One region of the Pseudomonas sp. LS2P72 genome, then DNA from elsewhere that is predicted to be linked to it. Evidence: riboswitches for the same ligand, from Rfam matches in the RefSeq annotation. Region 1 holds a riboswitch; the other holds the start of a gene.
What was found. A riboswitch is a leader RNA that binds a small molecule or an ion and turns the genes downstream of it on or off. The one in region 1 is predicted to bind cobalamin.

Region 1 (6,551 bases):
GAAAACATCAATGAAGCCTGTGTTGGCCGCCTGCAAGTGCGAGCGGTAGAACAGCACCGCCGCCACCGGCTGATCGGCCTGCCAGCCGGCCTGCCAATCCTTCAGTTCAGCGGGGCTTTTTTGAGGATGGTAAATCGCCGTGCGCGGCAGGGTTTGCGGCTCAGCCCAGGCGTAGTCGCGATCCAGCCAGCGATTGGCGAGGCAGCGGAAAAAATCCAGAGCATTGCTCATGCCGCCCTGACGCAGAAACTGCCAGAGCCGGTCGCGGTCTACCGCGCCCACCGTGCTTAGCTCGCTGAGTTCAGGGTCCGGGCGGTCATCGCCGGGCACCAGAATCAGCTGTACACCGCGTTCCGACAGTTGCACCAGTTGCTCGACGCCATAACGCCAATAGGCGATACCGCCGTGCAGCGAAATCAGAATCACCTTGGCGTGGCGCAGCACTTCGTCGACATACAGATCAACCGAGGCGTGATTCTGCACCTGCATCGGGTTGGCCAGGCGCACGCTCGGGTAATCGTCGGGCAACTGCTGCGCCGCTTCGGCAAGCAGCGCCAGGCTGGAGTCGCCGCTGCACAGGATCACCAGCTCGGCGGGGGTTTGTCCAAGGTCGGCAATGTTGTCATCCGAAACGAAACCGCCGGGCTGGGTCCTGAGCAGGTGCATGGCTTAAACGCTGAGCGCAGCGCGCAATTGCGCTTCAAGCAACGTGGCGTCCAGCGCCTGACCGATCAACACCAGACGCGTGGTGCGCGCTTCGTCGGCGCCCCACTGACGGTCGAAGTGCTTGTCGAAACGTGTGCCCACGCCCTGGATCAGCAGGCGCATCGGTTTGTTCGGGATCGCCGCAAAACCTTTGACGCGCAGGATGCCGTGCTGGACCACCAGTTGGGTCAGCGCGTCCAGCAACAGGCTTTCGTCGGCTTGCGGCAGTTCGATGGAGATGGAGTCGAAGGCATCGTGGTCATGCTCATCGTGATGGCCGTCTTCACCTTCATGGTGGTGATCGTGATGGCTGTGACGGCTGTCGATGTGTTCTTCGGAGCCGGCGCCGAGGCCGATCAGCACGTCCAGTGGCACGCGACCGCTGCTGGCTTCGATGACTTTCACCGCTGGCGGCAGTTCTTCAGCGACCTCCAGACGTACACGGGCCAGGTCTTCAGGGCTGATCAGGTCGGCCTTGTTGAGGATCACCAGATCGGCGCTGGCCAGTTGGTCGGCGAACAGCTCGTGCAGCGGCGATTCGTGGTCCAGGTTCGGGTCGAGTTTGCGCTGGGCATCGACCTGGTCCGGGAAAGCCGCGAAGGTCCCGGCGGCGACCGCTGGGCTGTCGACCACGGTGATCACCGCATCAACGGTGCAGGCGCTGCGGATTTCTGGCCACTGGAAGGCTTGCACCAACGGTTTTGGCAGGGCCAGGCCCGAGGTTTCGATGAGGATGTGGTCGAGGTCGCCGCGACGGGCGACCAATTCGCGCATCACCGGGAAGAACTCTTCCTGAACGGTGCAGCACAGGCAGCCGTTGGCCAGTTCGTAGACGCGGCCGTTGGCTTCTTCTTCAGTGCAACCGATGGAGCACTGCTTGAGGATTTCGCCGTCGATGCCCAGTTCGCCGAACTCGTTGACGATCACCGCAATGCGGCGGCCCTGAGCGTTGTCGAGCATGTGCCGCAGCAAGGTGGTTTTGCCCGAGCCGAGGAAGCCGGTAACGATGGTGACGGGGAGTTTGGCCAGTGTTTTCATCGGATGCCCTTTGGCAAGGTGGCGGGCATACGGGACGACAATCGCTGCGACGGATGCGCGCGCGGAAGAGTTCGCCACCGGATCACCCCGCCCGGTTGTAGTGAGAATCTGTGTCGAGGCAGGTCTCCTGGCTGACGGTGTGCCGGGCTTGTGGGCCTGGCATTCACTGCGCCTTCCCGCGAACCCGTTGCACAGGGTTTGCAGTGGCGTGGCAGCGAACATCACCGTTCACAGTTGCGGGGGCAGCCGCGGCATCGACCGCGTTCCCTTCTTAGCTTCGGCAGACGCCGAAGAACCTCGAAAGCGCAAGGCTACGCATGGTGTGGGGGCGGGTCAATGTCTTGTGCCGACCCTCAGGACGCTATCGCGGGCAAGCCTTGCTCCTACAGGAGCGCCACCGTCCTGTAGGAGCAAGGCTTGCCCGCGATTGAGGCACTGAGGTATCGAGTTGAGAACCCTTGCCAATTGACGCCCAACCCCCGCCCATGCTCTCCTACACGCCTTGTTACGGGTGCCCTTCACAGGGTGAAACGGGAAACCGGTGAATCATGTGCTTTACTCTAAAGTCATGTCAGTCCGGTGCTGCCCCCGCAACGGTAAGCGAGCGAAGCGTCAGATCCACTGTGCCAGCAGTTCGGCATGGGAAGGTGATGCTTGCAGGTCAAGGCGAAAGCCACTGCCCCTCGTGAGCCCGGAGACCGGCCCGCAACACAAAGTGACCATTACGATCACTGAATAACAAACCCGCGGTGGGCGGGCGCTGTTTGAACCTCTGCGTGCCCGACCCGCAGGGGTCTTCCATGCGCCCTGAATCACCCGCTGACAGACCAGAGGGAAGCGCCATGTCGATCATCAGCAGCACCGGCAGCAACACCGATAAAAGCACCGCCAGCACCACCAATACCCTGACTCAACGCCTGACCGTCGCCCTGTGCGCGTCGATCCTGGGTGCCAGCCTTGTGTATTTCGCCGGTTTCTCGCACATCGAAGCGGTGCACAACGCCGCTCACGATACCCGCCACAGCGCTGCATTCCCGTGCCATTGAGACCTGCTGACATGATCAAGCGTATTGCGCAAACCGCAGGGTTCACCGGGCTTCTGGCCGCCCTGTTGCTGACCCTGCTGCAAAGCTTCTGGGTGGCGCCACTGATTCTGCAGGCCGAGACGTTCGAAAAATCCGAGCCGGCCGCTGTTGAAGTTCACGAACACGCCGCAGGTGCTGTCGCCGCTCACACCCACGATGCGCAAGCCTGGGAACCGGAAGACGGCTGGCAGCGTGTGCTGTCCACTACCGGCGGCAACCTGGTGGTAGCGGTTGGTTTCGCCCTGATGCTGGCCGGCCTCTATACCTTGCGCGCACCGACCAAAACCTCCCAAGGCCTGCTTTGGGGCCTGGCCGGCTACGCGACGTTCGTGCTGGCACCGACCCTCGGTCTGCCACCTGAGCTGCCGGGCACCGCCGCGGCTGATTTGGCGCAACGGCAGATCTGGTGGATCGGCACGGCTGCCTCCACCGCGGTCGGCATCGCATTGATCGTGTTCAGCCGTCACTGGCTGATGAAAGTGCTCGGTGTGGCAATCCTGGCCGTTCCTCACGTGATCGGCGCACCACAACCGGAAGTCCACTCGATGCTGGCTCCGCAAGCCCTGGAAACTCAGTTCAAAATCGCTTCGCAGTTGACCAACGTGGCGTTCTGGCTGGCCCTGGGCCTGATCAGTGCCTGGTTGTTCCGTCGCAAAAGCGATGGTCAATACCACGCATGACTGAGATCAGCACAGCGCCGACGTTAGTGGTCGGCCTGGGCTGCCAGCGCGGCTGCCCTGTCAGCACGCTGCGGGCGCTGCTCGATCAGGCGTTACAGGCTCATAAAATCGAACTTCACCAGATCAAGGCGCTGGCCAGCATCGACCTGAAGCGCGAAGAACCTGGCTTGATCGAGTTGGCCGAACAGCTTGCATTACCATTGCAGTATTTCAGCAGCGAACAACTGGCCGGCTATCAACCGCAACTCAGCCACCGCTCGGACATCGCGTTCGAACGCACCGGCTGCTACGGCGTCGCGGAAAGTGCCGCCCTGGCCCTGGCCGAACACCTGACCCAGGCACCGGCAAAATTGCTGATTTCACGACAAAAATATGCCCAGGCCACCTTGGCATTGGCCGGCGCCGCCTAAAATCCCCAATAATCCTCGCCTTCGATCATGAGCAATCTTCATCTGAAGCCTTGCCCAGCCCCTTTTTCTCACAGGAACCGACGATGACCGTCTACTTCATTGGCGCAGGTCCCGGCGACCCGGAACTGATCACCGTCAAAGGCCAACGGCTGATTCGCAGCTGCCCGGTGATCATCTATGCCGGCTCCCTGGTGCCCGCCTCCGTGCTGGAAGGCCATCGCGCCGAACAGGTGGTCAACAGCGCCGAACTGCACTTGGAACAGATCATCGAGCTGATCAAATCCGCCCATACCAAGGGTCAGGACGTGGCCCGGGTTCACTCGGGCGACCCGAGTCTTTACGGAGCAATTGGCGAGCAGATTCGCTACCTGCGCGAACTCGACATCCCGTTTGAAATCATTCCCGGCGTCACGGCCACGGCGGCCTGCGCGGCGCTTTTGGGCGCGGAACTGACGTTACCCGACGTGTCGCAAAGCGTGATCCTGACCCGCTATGCCGACAAAACCGCGATGCCCGCCGGCGAAGAGCTCGGCAGCCTGGCGCAGCACGGGGCGACCATGGCGATTCACCTGGGGGTCAATCATCTGGAGAAGATCCTGGCCGAATTGCTGCCGCATTACGGCGCGAACTGCCCGATCGCGGTGATTCACCGGGCGACCTGGCCGGATCAGGACTGGGTAGTGGGGACGCTTGAAGACATTGCCGCGAAGGTTGAAGCCAAGGGATTTCGGCGCACGGCGTTGATTTTGGTGGGTCGAGTGTTGGGCAGTGATCACTTCAGTGAGTCGTCGCTGTATCGCGCGGGGCATGCGCATCTCTATCGCCCATAAATCCCCTTCGCGAGCAGGTCGAATCGTCGCACCGTCGCTCCCACATTAGAATGCGATCAACTGTGGGAGCGAGCCTGCTCCGGGCGGCGTTCCGACGATGGGGCCATTGAATTTCACCCATAAAAAAACGGCGCTCACGGGGCGCCGTTTTTTTATGTCTGCAGCGAACACCTTACTCAGTAGTAGGCGTTTTCTTTCTGCGTGTGGTCGGTGACGTCACGAACGCCCTTGAGCTCGGGAATGCGCTCGAGCAAGGTGCGCTCGATGCCTTCGCGAAGGGTGACGTCCGCCTGGCCGCAACCCTGGCAACCGCCGCCGAACTTCAGCACGGCGATGCCGTCTTCGACCACATCAATCAGGCTGACCTGACCGCCGTGGCTGGCCAGCCCCGGGTTGATCTCGGTTTGCAGGTAATAGTTGATACGCTCGTTGACCGGGCTGTCGGCGCTGACCATCGGTACTTTGGCGTTTGGCGCCTTGATGGTGAGCTGCCCGCCCATGCGGTCGGTGGCGTAGTCGACTACCGCATCGTCCAGGAACGCTTCGCTGAACGAGTCGATGTAGGCGGTGAAGCTTTTGAGCCCCAGCGCCGTGTCTTCAGGTTTTTCTTCGCCCGGCTTGCAATAAGCAATGCAGGTTTCGGCGTACTGGGTGCCAGGCTGGGTGATAAAGACGCGGATGCCGATGCCTGGGGTGTTCTGCTTGGAGAGCAGATCAGCCAGATAATCGTGGGCGGCGTCGGTAATGGTAATAGCGGTCATGGAAACTCCTCGCAGGCTTGGGCGCAGTTTACGCCAATCATCGCGCCGCACAAAGTCCTAGTATTTTTCTCGGGAAAGAAACGGAGATCCCCTGTAGGAGTGAGCCTGCTCGCGATGGCGTCAGTTCAGCAAAATCGATGCTGACTGTAAGGATGCTATCGCGAGCAGGCTCACTCCTACAGGAGGAAGCGGTCGGACTCAAAGATTCTCATAGCGGTTCATGTCCAGCACGCCCTCTTCCACCGGTTCGGTCTCGTGGACATACCGGCTCAGGTCATGGAAGTAGAACCAGAACTGCGGATGGCTGCGGCGAATGCCCCAGCGCTCGACGATTTTTTCGAAGCGATTGGCGTCCTTGGCGTTTTCCATCTCGTTCACGAACTCAGGCACTTGCTCGGCCGGAATGTTGAACATGAAGTTCGGATAGCTGGTGAGTACGCCCGGGTAAATAGTCACTGTGTCGAGCCCTGGCTGATACCGCCGGGATTCACCGAGCAGGAACGCGACGTTGCTGTGAGCGCGGTTGCGCAGCAGGCTGTAAACCTCACGCTTGCCGCTCGCGGTTTCGATGCGCAGCAGGGTCGCTTCCGGCAACTGATCGATAACCTTCAGCCCGGCCGCCGGGCGCGAAGTCAGGCGACTCAACGCTTGCTCGGCGCTCTGCAAGGCCGGGTCGATGTTCGGCCGCGAGCAATAAGCGCCGTCACAACGGTTGATCGGATCCGGCTTGGCGTTGAGGTCGCCGTAACGGGCCAGCAACTGCAGGGCGAAATCGCGTTTCGGGTCCTTTTCGTCCAGTACCAGTGCTGTCTCTTTGTCGTTGTCGATGGCCTCGTAGTCCAGCCACATCTTGAATTTGCCGCCACTCTGGTACCAGTCGTCGAGATAATCGTCGCGTGAATCGGCCGGCATCAGGCGCAGGAAATTCTGCTCGGCGCCGTTGCGGATCAGGTCGAAGTACAGCCGGGTTTGCGCCTGATGGGAGACGTTGCCGAACACGTCGAAATTGACTGCCAACTGATAATAGGTGCGCTCCAGCAGC
Region 2 (6,551 bases), 870 kb from region 1:
AGGAGAATGCCGCGCCGAGCCATGAACTCATGCAGTGCTTCAGCGCGGTCGGTGATCAGCCATTGAAACAAGGCGCAGCCGCCCTGAGGTTTGAAGCCGTGCTGTTCAAGCAGCAGCGCCAGACGCTCGCTGGCTTCTTCAGAGCGAACCCGCTGCCGGGCATGCCCTTCGGTATCCAGCAGACAGGCCTGCCCCAGCACCCGCGTCGGCCCGCTGACCGCCCACGGTCCCACTTGCTCGGCGAGCAATTTGAGCAACTTGCGCTCAGCCAGCACGAAACCCAGACGCACACCGGCCAGGCCGAAAAATTTGCCGAAGGAACGCAGCACGATCAACCCGACCTGATTGGCAAAAGGTGCCAGGCTCAGCTGCGGTGTGTTGTCCATGAACGCCTCGTCCACCACCAGCCAGCCACCACGCTGGGCCAGCCGCGAGTGCCAGTCGAGCAGCCGACTGGGTGTCAGGCTCAGGCCGGTAGGATTGTTCGGGTTGACCACCACCAGCACGTCGAGGCTGTCGAGATAGAAGTCGACTTCCTGTTCCAGCACCTCACGCACGATGTAACCATTACGGCGCCACGCTTCGGCGTGTTCGGCGTAACACGGCGAGAGCACGCCGACCTTGCCGGCCCGGCGCAAACGCGGCAGCAACTGGATCGCCATTTGCGAGCCGGCCACCGGCAGCACCTGAGCCGCGCCGTAATAATCACAAGCCGCCTGCTCCAGACCGTCATCGGTTTCCGGCAACCGCGCCCAGGCCCGCAACGGAATCTGCGGGACCGCAAATGGCCAGGGCGCGAGGCCGCTGGACAGGTCGAGCCAATCGGCTTCGGCGATGCCGTATTCGAGCGCCGCCTTGCGTAACCGACCACCGTGCTCAAGCATAAAATTCAGCCCCCACGCAGAGGATCAGCAACCATAACCATACCCCGCGCTGGACCAATTGCCAGCCGCGGTCGATGGAGTCGGCGTCCGCCGGCACGCCTTCGCCCAATGGCGGACGCTGATGCAGTTCACCGTGATAAATCGCCGCCCCGCCCAACTCGACACCGAGCGCGCCGGCACCTGCCGCCATCACCGGACCGGCATTCGGGCTGTCCCAGGTCGGGCCTTGGATTCGCCAGCATTTAAGCGCCAGGCGGGTTTTGCCCAGCAGCGCGTAGGTCAATGCCACCAAGCGTGCAGGAATATAGTTGAGGATGTCGTCGATCTTTGCCGCGGCCCAGCCGAAACGCTCGAAGCGTTCATTGCGGTAACCCCACATCGCATCCAGCGTGTTGCTCAAACGGTAGAGCACTACACCGGGCGCACCGGCCACGGCAAACCAGAACAGCGCAGCGAATACCGCGTCGCTGCCGTTCTCCAATACGGATTCGGTAGCGGCGCGGGCGACTTCGGTTTTATCCAGTTCGCTGGTCTGGCGGCTGACCAGATAACTGACCCGTTTGCGCGCCTCGTCCAGATCATCGCTGCGCAACGCCTTGGCCACAGGCGTCACGTGCTCACCAAGGCTGCGCATGCCGAGGGCGCAATAGAGCACCAGAATTTCGACGATCCAGCCGACGTAGGGCGCCCAGGAAAACGCCGTGGCCAGCAGGGTCAGCGGCAACACCGCGATCACCCAGGCGGTCACGCCATGGCTGCGCCAGCCGCGGCCACCGCCGCCATTGAAACGTTGCTCGATGCGGTCGGCAAAACGGCCGAACGCCACCAGCGGATGCCAGCGTTTGGGTTCACCCAGCAGCGCATCCAGCGCAACCGCGGCGACACTCAGCAACGCCACACTCATTGACTCACTCCCCAATAATTTTCATACAGCAACTCACTGAGAGGTCGCGCCTGCGCCCAGCCTTCGAGTACCAGCATCGGCGCCGGATAGAATTCCTTGACCGGGCCTAGACAAAGAACGGCCAACGGCTTGGCACCGGCCGGCATACCCAGCAGATCCGCCAGCGCTTGCGGCTCGAACAGCGAGACCCAGCCCATGCCCAATCCTTCAGCGCGGGAGGCCAGCCAGAGGTTCTGAATCGCGCAGGACAGCGAAGCCATGTCCATTTCCGGCATCGTGCGACGGCCGAAAATGTGGCGCTCGCGATCGTCCATCAGCGCGGCGACCAGCACCTCGGCGCAATCGTTGATGCCTTCGACCTTGAGCTTCATGAATTCGTCGGTGCGCTCGCCGAGGGCTTCGGCGGTGCGGATGCGTTCTTCTTCCACCAGTAACTGGATCTTGCCGCGCAGCACTCGATCACTGATGCGGATGAACCGCCAGGGCTGCATCAGGCCGACACTCGGTGCCTGATGCGCGGCTTCGAGCAGGCGCCGCAGTAACTCGGGCTCGACGGTGCCACCGCTGAAATGACGCATGTCGCGGCGTTCGGCAATTGCCCGATAAACCGCTTCGCGTTCGGCCTGACTGAATGCGTTGTCAGTCATGGCCTCTTCGCGAGCAGGCTCGCTCCCACATTGGAAGGTGTGCTGCCTGAAGAAACGCAGTCCTCTGTGGGAGTGAGCCTGCTCGCGATGGCGGCCTCAAGGTCAGGCGCAAATAATGCGGCTACAGCGGCGGGATTGGACGGGAAATAAAAGTGCACATAAGAGGCGGTCATCCGCCCTTCACGATAAACCGCCTCTGCCCCTCGCCCACCGTTCGGGCTCAGGCCACGGGCAATCGGCTCAAGCTCGGTACTGGTCAGCGAATGGTGATAGGTGTGCCCGCGCAACGAACCTTCCGGCAACTCGACCGCCTGCAACGCCAACGCGGCCAGACGCTTTTGCATCACCGCGTCCCCCGCCAGCAAGCCGACCAGTTCAGCACGAGTACCCTCGACATCGGTCAACGAATCAAGCAGATACAGCATGCCGCCGCACTCGGCCAACAACGGCTTGCCGCCCGCATGGTGAGCGCGAATAGCGTCCAGCATCAGAGTGTTTTGCGACAGCGCCACATGGTGCAATTCGGGATAACCGCCTGGCAGATAGAGGCTGTCTGCCGGCGGCAATTGCGTGTCACGGATCGGCGAGAAAAACGACAATTCGGCGCCCATGGCTCGCAGCAAATCCAGGCTGGCACCGTAGGTGAAGGCAAACGCCTCGTCACGGGCCACGGCAATCCGCACACCGGCCAGCAACGGTTCTGTAGCGATCACATCGGGGGCGGCGAATTCCACCGCCGGTGGCAGCGCGACCTCGCAACTGCTGGCCAGCGCATCGGCCGCCGCATCGAGGCGCAGATCAAGATCGTTCAACTCACTGGCCTGAACCAGCCCGAGATGCCGACTCGGCAATTCGATCCCGGTTTCCCGGGACAAGGCGCCGTACCAGCGCAAGCCTTCAGTGAGGCTGCCTTCCAGTAATTGCGCGTGACGCAGGGTACCGACGCGGTTGGCCAACACTCCGGCAAACGGCAAGTCCGGCTGATAGCGCGCCAGCCCCAACGCCAGTGCGCCAAAGGTCTGGGCCATGGCGGTGCCGTCGATCACGCCGAGCACCGGCACACCGAAATGCCGCGCCAGATCAGCGCTGGACGGCGTACCGTCGAACAACCCCATGACACCTTCGATGAGGATCAGATCGGCTTCGCCAGCGGCTTCCCACAACAGGCGACGACTTTCCTGTTCGCCGACCATCCACATGTCCAGTTGATACACCGGCGCACCGCTGGCGCGCTCGAGAATCATCGGATCGAGGAAGTCCGGGCCGCATTTGAACACGCGCACTTTGCGTCCCTGATTGCGATGCAAACGGGCCAGCGCAGCGGTGACGGTGGTCTTGCCCTGACCGGAGGCCGGCGCGGCAATCAGTACCGCCGGGCATTGACGATGGCTATTCATAAAGTGCAGCTCACAACTCAACGCCTTTTTGCGCTTTGATCCCGGCCTGGAACGCATGCTTGATCACGCCCATTTCGGTGACGGTGTCGGCCAGTTCGATCATCTCCGGCTTGGCGCCGCGACCGGTCACCACCACATGCTGCATCGGCGGACGGGCCTGCAAGTCGCTGAGCACTTGATCGAGATCCAGATAACCGTGCTTGAGCGCGATGTTCAATTCATCCAGCACCACCAGGCCGATCGACGGATCACGCAGCAATTCGCGCGACACCGCCCACGCGGCTTCAGCGGCGGCGATGTCACGCTGGCGATCCTGGGTTTCCCAGGTGAAGCCCTCGCCCATCACATGAAAACGCACCTGTTCCGGGAAGCGCCGGAAGAACAGTTCTTCGCCGGTGCTGCTGCGCCCCTTGATGAACTGCACCACGCCACACTGCATGCCATGGCCCATGGACCGGGCGAGCATGCCGAAGGCCGAGCTGCTTTTGCCTTTGCCGTTGCCGGTCAGCACCAGCAGCAGGCCACATTCATTCGGGGAATTGGCGATGCGTTCGTCGATCACGGCTTTTTTGCGCAGCATGCGCGCCAGATGACGTTCGTCACGATCGGGGGTATCAGTCATGGGGGAGCTCTCCGTTGAGGCTGGATAACGGCGGGCAGGCACAAGAATAGACGGCAAAAAGCCTGGCATCGCCCACCGTGATGCCGCTGGATGGATCAGGCCGGTCTCCGGGCTCATGAGCGGCGTTGGCCTGACTGCGCGCCTTCCCATGTCATACGACACAGTGGCTCAAGGCGCAGCTTTCACTCATTTACCGTTGCGGGGGCAGCGCCGGGATCATGGCTCTTCGTCGCTTGAAGAGAATCACTCACCGGCTTCCCTGTTTCACTCTGTCGACCAAGGTCACAGAGCACCTGAAACAAGCCGCGAAGGTTAGAGGGTTGGGGATGGAGCGTCAATTGAAGACGGGCGGCCTGCGAGCGATTAACTGCCGTCGATCAATTATCTGACGCCAATCTTGTGCCACACTCCCCGCAGTGATATCAAAGAGCCACAGCCTCACAACACAATAACAAGGGTGAGCCACATGCAAGGCATGATCATCAGCAATCCGAAGCTGGAATTCCTGCGCCCGGTGCTGGAACGCTGGTTTGACTGTATCGACCGCTACAACGCCGTGCGCGGCGATAACGACACGCCTTACTGGTTCGACGAAAAAGCCAACCTGAGCCTGCTTTCCGCCGCGGCCTGGATGGCGGAAATGGTCACGCTGCAACAAACACCGACCCGTAAGCAGACCGAAGAAGGCGAACGCAATGGCCGCGCCGACCTGTTTATCGCGGCCAGCGAAGAACGCGCTTACGTTCAGGCGACCCAGCGCTGGCCCCGCGTCAACAGCCTGAACCTGACCCAAGCCTTGCAGGACATTACCTGCGACGCCAAGCGCATCAGCTACGCCAGCGACCTGAAACTCGGTTGCCTGTTCGTCGCCCCGCAAAAAGCCCAACAAAGCGCCACCCCGGAAGAACTCCAGGACATGGTCGACGACCTGCAAAAGGAACACACCTGCGCGGTCGCCTGGTACTTCCCCTATGCCTATCGCAAGTTGCGCAACGAAGCCGGCAACTATCACCCCGGCATTGCCGTGCTGTTCAAGGAAGCCCGCGGCTGAGCGGTTGAACCATCGCGCATCTGCGCTTCTCTATTGATCAGGTCAATGCATTCATAGGGAAGATCAGCATGCGCAAGCCCCAGCTCGTCCTCGTCATCGCGCTCGCCGGAGGACTTGCCGCCTGTGGTGAAACCGCCAGGCTGCAAGTCACCGACGGCTACGGCCCGTCACCCAAGCTGCCAGAACCGAACAAAACCCTGATCCCGACAGTGAACATCGCCCCGGCGATCGGCTGGCCGGACGGCGCGAAACCGATCGCCGCGACAGGGACTCAGGTGGCGGCTTTTGCCGAAGGTCTCGATCACCCGCGTTGGCTCTACGTGCTGCCCAACGGCGACGTGCTGGTCGCCGAAACCAACGCACCACCCAAACCCGATGACGGCAAAGGCATTCGCGGCTGGGTCATGGGCAAAGTCATGGGCCGCGCCGGTGCCGGCGTACCGAGCCCGAACCGCATCACGCTGCTGCGGGACAAGGACCACGACGGCATCGCCGAAACCCGCACGGTGTTCCTGGAAAACCTCAACTCACCCTTCGGCATGACCTTGGTCGGCAATGACCTGTACGTCGCCGACACGGACCGCCTGCTGCGCTTCCACTATGAAAACGGCGAGACGGCGATCAAGTCACAACCGATGAAGGTGATCGACCTGCCGGGCGGAACGCTGAATCACCACTGGACCAAAAACGTCATCGCCAGCAAGGACGGCAGCAAGCTGTACGTCACAGTGGGCTCCAACAGCAACGTGGCCGAAAACGGCATGGACATGGAAGAAGGTCGCGCAGCGATCTGGGAAGTGGATCGCGCCACCGGCAACCATCGCATCTTCGCCTCGGGGATTCGTAACCCGAACGGCCTGGCCTGGGAACCGCGGAGCGGCGCACTGTGGACGGCGGTCAACGAGCGTGACGAGATCGGCAGTGATCTGGTGCCGGACTACATCACGTCAGTGAAGGACGGCGGGTTTTACGGCTGGCCTTACAGTTATTACGGCCAGCACGTCGACATCCGCGTCGAACCGCAAAACCCCGACCTGGTGGCCAAG

Region 2: linked by a shared signal. The riboswitch ahead of cobO (cob(I)yrinic acid a,c-diamide adenosyltransferase) and the one ahead of cobW (cobalamin biosynthesis protein CobW) in region 1 are both predicted to bind cobalamin.

What each region holds. Positions count from the first base shown of each region.
Region 1 is NZ_CM142708.1:3,215,849-3,222,399, reverse strand. Features, by position in the region: gene cobN (cobaltochelatase subunit CobN) at 1-666, opposite strand, end outside; gene cobW (cobalamin biosynthesis protein CobW) at 670-1,743, opposite strand; cobalamin riboswitch at 1,844-2,058, opposite strand; cobalamin riboswitch at 2,236-2,464, shown strand; gene ACYZUA_RS14835 (CbtB domain-containing protein) at 2,586-2,789, shown strand; gene ACYZUA_RS14830 (CbtA family protein) at 2,801-3,508, shown strand; gene ACYZUA_RS14825 (cobalamin biosynthesis protein) at 3,505-3,918, shown strand; gene cobM (precorrin-4 C(11)-methyltransferase) at 4,002-4,748, shown strand; gene nfuA (Fe-S biogenesis protein NfuA) at 4,925-5,509, opposite strand; gene ACYZUA_RS14810 (fatty acid cis/trans isomerase) at 5,708-6,551, opposite strand, start outside.
Region 2 is NZ_CM142708.1:2,349,724-2,356,274, reverse strand. Features, by position in the region: gene cobD (threonine-phosphate decarboxylase CobD) at 1-884, opposite strand, end outside; gene cbiB (adenosylcobinamide-phosphate synthase CbiB) at 877-1,788, opposite strand; gene bluB (5,6-dimethylbenzimidazole synthase) at 1,785-2,435, opposite strand; gene ACYZUA_RS10920 (cobyrinate a,c-diamide synthase) at 2,432-3,832, opposite strand; gene cobO (cob(I)yrinic acid a,c-diamide adenosyltransferase) at 3,843-4,454, opposite strand; cobalamin riboswitch at 4,536-4,766, opposite strand; gene ACYZUA_RS10910 (hypothetical protein) at 4,921-5,505, shown strand; gene ACYZUA_RS10905 (PQQ-dependent sugar dehydrogenase) at 5,574-6,551, shown strand, end outside.